2 linked regions of the Pseudorhizobium banfieldiae genome follow. The protein of the gene in region 1 binds, or shares a complex with, the protein of each later gene. Links are inferred from orthologs where the notes say so. Each region holds a gene or a part of one and is shown on either strand. Other genes may lie near its edges.

Region 1 (4,012 bases):
GCCCTCAGGGCGGCGCCGGGGGTCCTAGAGGTCGAACTCGTATAGCGACGCTCAGTAGAGGCCGATGCCGTTGCGATAGACGCGCCGCGGCTTCTGTCGCACCTTCTTCGGCTTTTCAACGGCTGGCCGTGCTTCAGCCACCTTCGCCTCGGAGCGCGTCAGCGTGATGAAGTCGGTGCCCTTGCCGGTCTCCGGACCCAGACCTTCGTCCGTTATGGTCAGGGAGCTTCCATCAGCAAGCAGCGTGGCGATGCGCTCTCGTAAGTCGTCCGGGATGTCGAGGCGATCGAGCGCGTCGGATGCCGAAGAGGCCGAGGCGTGGAGACTGATATTCATGCGCTGCCGCTCTTTCGTGGTGAGGAGGTTCGGCAGGGTAAGCACATGCCAGTCGGCCCGCTCGCTGCCGCGATCGACATTGCTCGCCGTGAAGAAGTGCGTGCCGAGGGGGATCTCCGGATTCTTCAGGCCGATGGGCGCCTCGAACAGCGGCGCAAAGTTGCGGCGTACCAGCAGTTGCGCAGCTGGGGGCTCCTGCTTACCGGAGGAGCGATAGAGCGCCGACAGGAAATCCTCGGTCAATGCCGATCCCGCCGGGAGGCTCTTCCACCGCTTGAAGCCTGCGATTGCCGCCTGGGTCTTTGTGCCGATCAGGCCGTCGGGCGCACCGGCATCGAAGCCGAGATCGTTCAGCATCGCCTGGACGTCGGACACCGTCTCCCGCAGTTCGCGCCTCTTGATGAGCATCTTCAAGGGTGTGGTGTCCTGCGGTTCGATCGAGCCGGTCAGGGTCGGGTCGGTGGTGTGGTCCGCCATGGCCACCTCATAGGCTTCCGACGTCTGGCGCTTCACGGTCGGCCGCAATTCGATGTCCGACATCAGTGGTTCGGAGGGCAGGGGCTTGAGCGGGAGGAAGAGGTTGGCATGGACAATCGGCGCCGGTGCCACCGGCGCGTCGGAAACAATCACGTGGAAGCCGCGCTCCGTCATCCCGAAAAGCGTCTTCGCGTAACCGGAAGGCAGGCGGATGCAGCCGTGCGAGGCCGGGTAGTTGGGCACATGGCCTTCGTGAAGCGCGATGCCGGACCACGTCAGTCTCTGCATGAATGGCATCGGTGCGTTCGAATAGATGTTCGACTCGTGATACCGACGCTTTTCGAGGATCGAGAAGATCCCGCTCGGCGTGGAATGCCCTGCCTTGCCGGTGGAGACGCGCGTGGTCGAGACCACCTTGGCACCGTCGTAGACGGTCATGGACTGGTTGTTCTTGGAGACGACGATCTGCAGCGTGTGGGCGAGTTCGGCAAAGGCGGGATGGGAGAGCATGGTGGCGGACATCAGTCCGAGACCAAACGCGAGACGACGCAGCATGGACAACCTCTTTACGCAATACTGAGCGGCGAGATTAGCAGCTTCGAATTAAGGAAGATTTGCCGGAGATTGTAACGATTGGTAGTCGCTATGCCGGACGATCACATCTCAGTGATCCCGGCGACGTTCACCGAACGTGTAGCCCGTTTCCACGGCGGCCTTTCCGAACTTGTCGCGGAGCCGGTCCATGGCGGCCTCCGCTGCGGCGCGACGGACGGCGTCGCGGTCCACGAGGTCTGGGGGATCCGCCCGTTCTGGATCACAAAGGTCAGTCACGCCGATGCCGATGAGGCGGAACCGCGTGCCGTCGGTTTCGGGTTGCAGCAGTGAGAGACCCGTGCGGAAGATGCGATCGGCGAGCTGTGTGGGGTCCTCGAGCCGCCGATTGCGCGTGCGGCTTTTGAAGTCAGCGGTCTTGAGCTTCAGCACGACGGTCTGGCCGGCGATGGAGCGTTTCTTCAGCCGAGACGAGACCTTCTCTGACAGGCGGCGCAGGATCGGGACGAGGTCTTCCTGGCGGGAGATGTCGTCGAAGAATGTGGTCTCCGCCGAAACGCTCTTGGCCGGATCATTGGGATGGACTGTCCGCTCGTCGATGCCGCGCGCGAGGCGATAGAGGCGCTGTCCCATCGAACCGTAGCGCCGCATGAGATCACCTTCCTCCATTGTCTGCAACTGGCCAATCGTCCGGATGCCGTCGGCTTCGAGGGTGGCATTGAAGGCCTTGCCGACGCCCCAGATCGTCGTCACGGGTCGTGGCGCGAGGAACGCCAATGCCTCCTCCCGCCCAACGACGGAGAAGCCCCGCGGCTTTTGCAGGTCGGATCCAACCTTGGCCAGGAACTTGCAGTAGGAGAGCCCGATCGAGATGCTGATGCCGATCTCTGCGGCGACGCGGTTGGCGAGTTTGGCCAGGATGCGTGCCGGCGGGTCGTGATGCAGCCGCTCCGTGCCGGCGAGGTCGAGAAAGGCTTCGTCGATCGAAAGTGGCTGAACGAGCGGCGTCAACTCCAGCATCATCTGCCGTACCTCGCGGCCGACCCGTGCATACTTTTCCATGTTCGGGCGGATGACGACGGCATCCGGGCACGCCTCCAGTGCTTTGAACATCGGCATTGCCGATCGCACTCCGTTGATGCGCGCAATGTAGCAGGCCGTGGAGACAACGCCGCGCTTTCCACCACCAATGATGACCGGCTTGTCTGCGAGCTCGGGATTGTCGCGTTTCTCGACGGCCGCATAGAAGGCGTCGCAATCGATATGCGCGATCGTCAGGTCGTAAAGTTCAGAGTGGTATAATAGCCTTGGACTTCCGCATTTATTGCAGCGGCGCAATTCTGCCTTCTGCTCGGTGAGGCAGTCGCGACAGAAGCCGGATTTCGTCTCGGGCGAATGCGTCATCGATGGAACAGAAGTTGAACATCCGCAATCTATGCCTGGCCGAATAGAATCTCAACGGCGCTCTTCATCCGTCCACACCGGAACGCGCTTCTTAGTACTGGCCGGAGTCGAGGCCGGGCTTTGAGAAGTGGCGCCAGGCGGCGGCAACCGCCTCCGGCTTCGTGCCGCTTCCTTCGCAAAAGGCAAGGAGCGTGGGCTCATGTGCCATGACGAAATCAAGCATCCCAGCGAGGAAATCGGGATCGTGCACTGCCTGGCGAAGTTGCCCTGCCTCCAGCCCCGACAGGGAAAGGAAGCGCCCCAGCATGTCCGGTTCGGAGGCAAGCCAGCCGAGAATGGCTACGGCCGTCTGCTCCGCGGCGTCCCGCCCGACCGAAACGTTTTTGGGATCGTGTCGCATTGCCCGGAAATGGTTACCTCTTTTTCAACCAAATGGCCGTACCGTCGAACACTGTGACGGAGATGGAATCGGCCGTGCGCGAGCTTATATGCTGAAATAGGGCTTGCAAGGCAGGATCAGGGACGGGGTACATGCCCAAGCGGGTCATGATTGTCGAAGACAACGAGCTGAACATGAAGCTCTTCCGCGATCTGATCGAGGCTTGCGGCTATGAAACCATCCAGACGCGGAACGGCCTGGAGGCGATGGAACTCGCCCGCAAGCATCGCCCGGACCTCATCCTGATGGACATCCAGCTACCTGAAGTCTCCGGCCTCGAGGTCACGAAGTGGCTCAAGGAAGACGATGAATTGCATATCATCCCGGTCATAGCCGTGACCGCCTTCGCGATGAAGGGCGATGAAGAACGCATCCGCCAGGGTGGCTGCGAAGCCTATGTGTCGAAGCCGATATCGGTTCCGAAGTTCATCGAGACCATTAAGACATATCTGGGCGACGCATGAGACCGGAGCACACGACATGACCGCGCGGATCCTGGTGGTTGACGATGTGCCCGCGAATCTCAAGCTGCTCGAGGCTCGGCTGGTTGCTGAATACTTCGATGTCCTGACGGCCGAGGACGGTTTCAAGGCGTTGGCGATCTGCGAGCATACGCATGTCGACCTCATCCTGCTGGACATCATGATGCCCGGCCTCAGCGGCTTCGAAGTCTGCGAACGGCTGAAGGCCGATCCCCGCTTTGCGCATATTCCGATCGTCATGGTGACAGCGCTGGACCAGCCCGCCGATCGCGTTCGCGGCCTCAAGGCCGGCGCGGACGACTTCCTGACGAAACCGGTCAAC
Region 2 (3,386 bases), 2.9 Mb from region 1 along the record:
CAACCTCGACGGCCGCACCGGAGACACGGGCCAGCAGTTCGGCCGTCTCCACTGCCTTCCTCTCATCGCTCGAAACGATGCGTTGAAGAGTGGCAGCCCAAGCGCTCTGGGCAGCCTCGTTCGCCCGTGCCCTGCCGGTTTCCGACAGCCCCCATTGCGGAACGGGAACCTGCGGGTCGATGTTCACTTGGGGATGGGTAACATAGACGCCGAACATGGCGAGCTAGCCCCGGCTGTAGACCCAGAGCTGCGCCGGCGGGATGTTGCGGACGACGAAGTCGAGGTGGCGGATATGGAACCGGTCAGGGCGGGCGTCGATGGGAGATACCGGGCTATAGGTGATCTGGACAACAGGGCGGCCGGGCGGCATTCGGTCGAGCAGGTCCTCCAGCAGCGCGATGCGCTTCTCCATCGGAAAGCTCAGCATCGGGATCGCCGAAATCACCGCATCGAACTTGCGGTCCTTCCAGTCACCAAGTGTCGTGTCCAGGTCGAAGGCGTCGCCGTTGATGAAGTTGACGCCAGGGATCGTCCGCTTGAGGTGCTGGTAGAAATCGGTCGAATACTCGATCGAGACGATATTCTCCGCCGCCACGCCGCGGTCGATGATCGCCTTGGTGATGATGCCGGTGCCGGGTCCGAGTTCAAGAACCGGCAGGCCTGAAGCCGGATTGATGACGCTCGCCATGCGACGCGCGGTGACCGCTGAAGTCGGCAATATGGCCCCGACGCTCTTGGGGCCGTCGATCCAGCCCTTGAAGAACCTGATCTCCTCGTCGAACTTCCGGCCCAGCCTTTCCTTCAGTCGCAATTCCATCAGGTCTCTCCTCCTTGATCCATAAGGGCTTATGTGGGGTCAATGACGCAAAAACAAGGCGGAATGTCGCATCTGGACAACGACAGCAAAAAAGCGGCAAGTTTCCCAGCCGCTTTTTCTGTGTCAGACCCGCATCGGCATCAGGACGTAGAGCGCGTCATCGCCCGCGGTGTCCCGCACCAGGGTAGGGGAGCCCGCGTCCGCGAGCATGAAGACCGCATCCTCGCCTGAAAGCTGCGCGGTGATGTCGAGCAGGTACTTGGCGTTGAAGCCGATCTCCAGCGGATCGTGTTCATAGCCTACTGCGACCTCTTCCGTCGCGCTGCCGGAATCGGGATTGTTTACGGTAAGCGTCAGTTGCCCATCGGCCAGCGACAGCTTCACGGCACGGCCTCGCTCCGACGAGATTGTCGATACGCGGTCGACGGCGCGGGTGAAGCTCTGGCAGTCGACGCGCATCTCCTTGTCGTTGTTCGTCGGGATGACGCGCTGGTAATCGGGGAATGTGCCGTCGATCAGCTTCGACGTCATGATGATGGAGCCGATCGTCAGGCGGATCTTCGCGTCGGAGACCTCGACCGTGACCATCAGGTCGGGGTTGTCGACCAGCTTCTGAAGCTCGCCGACGGTCTTGCGCGGAATGATGATGCCCGGCATGCCTTCCGAACCTGAGGGTGCCTCGACATCGGCGCGGGCCAGCCGATGTCCGTCGGTCGCCACGGCACGCAGCTTCAGGTCGCCGCCGGCCTCGATCGTGTGGAAGAAGATGCCGTTCAGGTAGTATCGTGTCTCTTCCGTCGAGATGGCGAACTGGGTGCGGTCGATCAGCATCTTCAGATCGGTCGCCTTCAGCTTGAAAGTATGGCTGAAGCTGCCGGCGGTAAGATCGGGGAAGTCCGCCTCCGGAAGGCACTGCAGCGAGAACTTCGAGCGTCCCGACTGCACCGTCATCGAGCCGCCGTCCGGATTGGTCGCCAGACGGACCTCCGATCCCTCCGGCAATTTGCGGACGATTTCATAGAGGAGATGCGCTGGCACGGTCGTGGCACCCGGCTGTTCGACCATGGCTGCAACCGCCTCGGTGATCTCCAGGTCGAGGTCCGTCGCCTTGAGCTCCAGGTCGGCGCCGGAAGCGCGCAGGAGCACGTTCGACAGGATCGGGATCGTGTTGCGACGTTCCACGACACGATGGACATGGTTCAGCGACTTCAGGAGATTGGACCGCTCAAGAGTAATACGCATGGACGCTACCGCTTCTGACCGGGACGCCGGCAGGAACGGGGCGTCCGCATGTTTGCCGGCCGCAGGGCCGGGAGATGTGGAGGCGCAAAATGGCAGAACATTCCCCTAGAAAGCAAGAGCCGGAAGGGCCGCCACCGGCGCGAATGGGAACTTGTTGCCATGATTCACAGGGAAAACTTCGCGACGCTCCGCTTGCCCGCCTGCCGCACCTCGCCCATAAGAAGGCGAGAGCAAGCAGATCAGCCGGATACCTTCGTGAGCGACGAACAGAAGACCATGGGCCGCAGCTACAGGATCGGCAATACGGCGGTCCCCGCACGCCCGCTGGAGCCGGGGCTCTATCTCGTCGCCACCCCGATCGGTAATCTCGGCGATATCACCCTGCGTGCGCTCGAGACGCTGGCGGGAGCCGACGTGCTTGCCTGCGAAGACACGCGTGTGACGCGCGTGCTTCTGGACCGCTACGGCATCGTCAACCGCCCCTTCGCCTATCACGAACACAATGCCGCCGAAGCAGGGCCGAAGCTGCTTGCCGCGCTCGCGGAAGGACGGTCGGTGGCGCTCGTTTCGGATGCGGGCACTCCCCTCGTCTCGGACCCGGGCTACCGGCTGGGACGCATGGCAATCGACGCTGGACACCGCGTCATCCCTATCCCCGGCGCCTCGGCGCCCTTGGCGGCGCTGGTGGGTTCAGGCCTGCCCTCGGACAGCTTCCTGTTCGCCGGCTTCCTGCCGGTCAAGGACAAGGGCAGGCGGGATCGGCTGGCAGAACTGTCGCGCGTGCCGGCGACGCTCGTCTTTTTCGAATCGCCCCACCGTATCGGGGCGAGCCTTGCCGCCGCAGCCGATGTTCTCGGAACGGCTCGCGAGGCGGCAGTGTGTCGCGAATTGACGAAGGCCTTTGAGGAATTCCGGCGGGGCACGCTGGCGGAACTGGCTGACTTCTATGCGGAGCGGGCCGTGAAGGGCGAAATCGTCCTCCTGATAGCTCCTCCTGAAATCGATGATGTGCCGGGGGCGATGGAGGTCGATGTCCTGCTGAAGGAACTGGCGGCCACCATGCCGACATCCAAGGCGGCCGCCGAGGGCGCGCGCCTCACAGGGCTGTCGAAGAAGGACCTCTACCAGCGGCTGCTGGCGCTGAAGGACGGAGACGGTGGCAAAGCAAGCTAGGGAGAGGCGCCGGGCGGAACGGCGCGGCCATTTCGCCGAATATGCCGCCGCACTCTTTCTGCTGGCGAAAGGTTATCGGATCCTCGCCATCCGCTTCCGTACCAAGGCCGGGGAGATCGACTTGGTAGCGCGAAAGGGTGATCTGGCAGTCTTC

What was found. The genes of interacting proteins can lie anywhere in the genome.
Region 2: the proteins of NT26_RS06200 (region 1) and dnaN are in contact, whole or in part, in a solved structure (PDB 1OK7), measured with the Escherichia coli proteins. The link is inferred for Pseudorhizobium banfieldiae from one-to-one orthologs.

The regions. Positions count from the first base shown.
Region 1 is NZ_FO082820.1:1,286,565-1,290,576, forward strand. The notes cover bases 624-3,571. They hold NT26_RS06200 (DNA polymerase IV), read right to left. Parts: upstream 2,770-3,571; coding sequence 1,477-2,769; downstream 624-1,476. Other genes in these bases: NT26_RS06195 (L,D-transpeptidase family protein), read right to left, coding at 624-1,368; NT26_RS06205 (DUF3572 domain-containing protein), read right to left, coding at 2,861-3,169; NT26_RS06210 (response regulator), read left to right, coding at 3,301-3,571. Outside these bases: dnaE (DNA polymerase III subunit alpha), read left to right, coding at 1-45; more of NT26_RS06195, read right to left, coding at 52-623; more of NT26_RS06210, read left to right, coding at 3,572-3,672; NT26_RS06215 (PleD family two-component system response regulator), read left to right, coding at 3,689-4,012. UniProt on the Escherichia coli protein: Poorly processive, error-prone DNA polymerase involved in translesion repair and untargeted mutagenesis. Copies undamaged DNA at stalled replication forks, which arise in vivo from mismatched or misaligned primer ends.
Region 2 is NZ_FO082820.1:4,217,650-4,221,035, forward strand. Bases 1-2,854 are described here. They hold dnaN (DNA polymerase III subunit beta), read right to left. Parts: upstream 2,060-2,854; coding sequence 941-2,059; downstream 1-940. Other genes in these bases: NT26_RS20320 (histidine phosphatase family protein), read right to left, coding at 1-217; pmtA (phospholipid N-methyltransferase PmtA), read right to left, coding at 224-817; rsmI (16S rRNA (cytidine(1402)-2'-O)-methyltransferase), read left to right, coding at 2,336-2,854. Also shown: more of rsmI, read left to right, coding at 2,855-3,232; NT26_RS20340 (YraN family protein), read left to right, coding at 3,216-3,386. UniProt on the Escherichia coli protein: Confers DNA tethering and processivity to DNA polymerases and other proteins. Acts as a clamp, forming a ring around DNA (a reaction catalyzed by the clamp-loading complex) which diffuses in an ATP-independent manner freely and bidirectionally along dsDNA.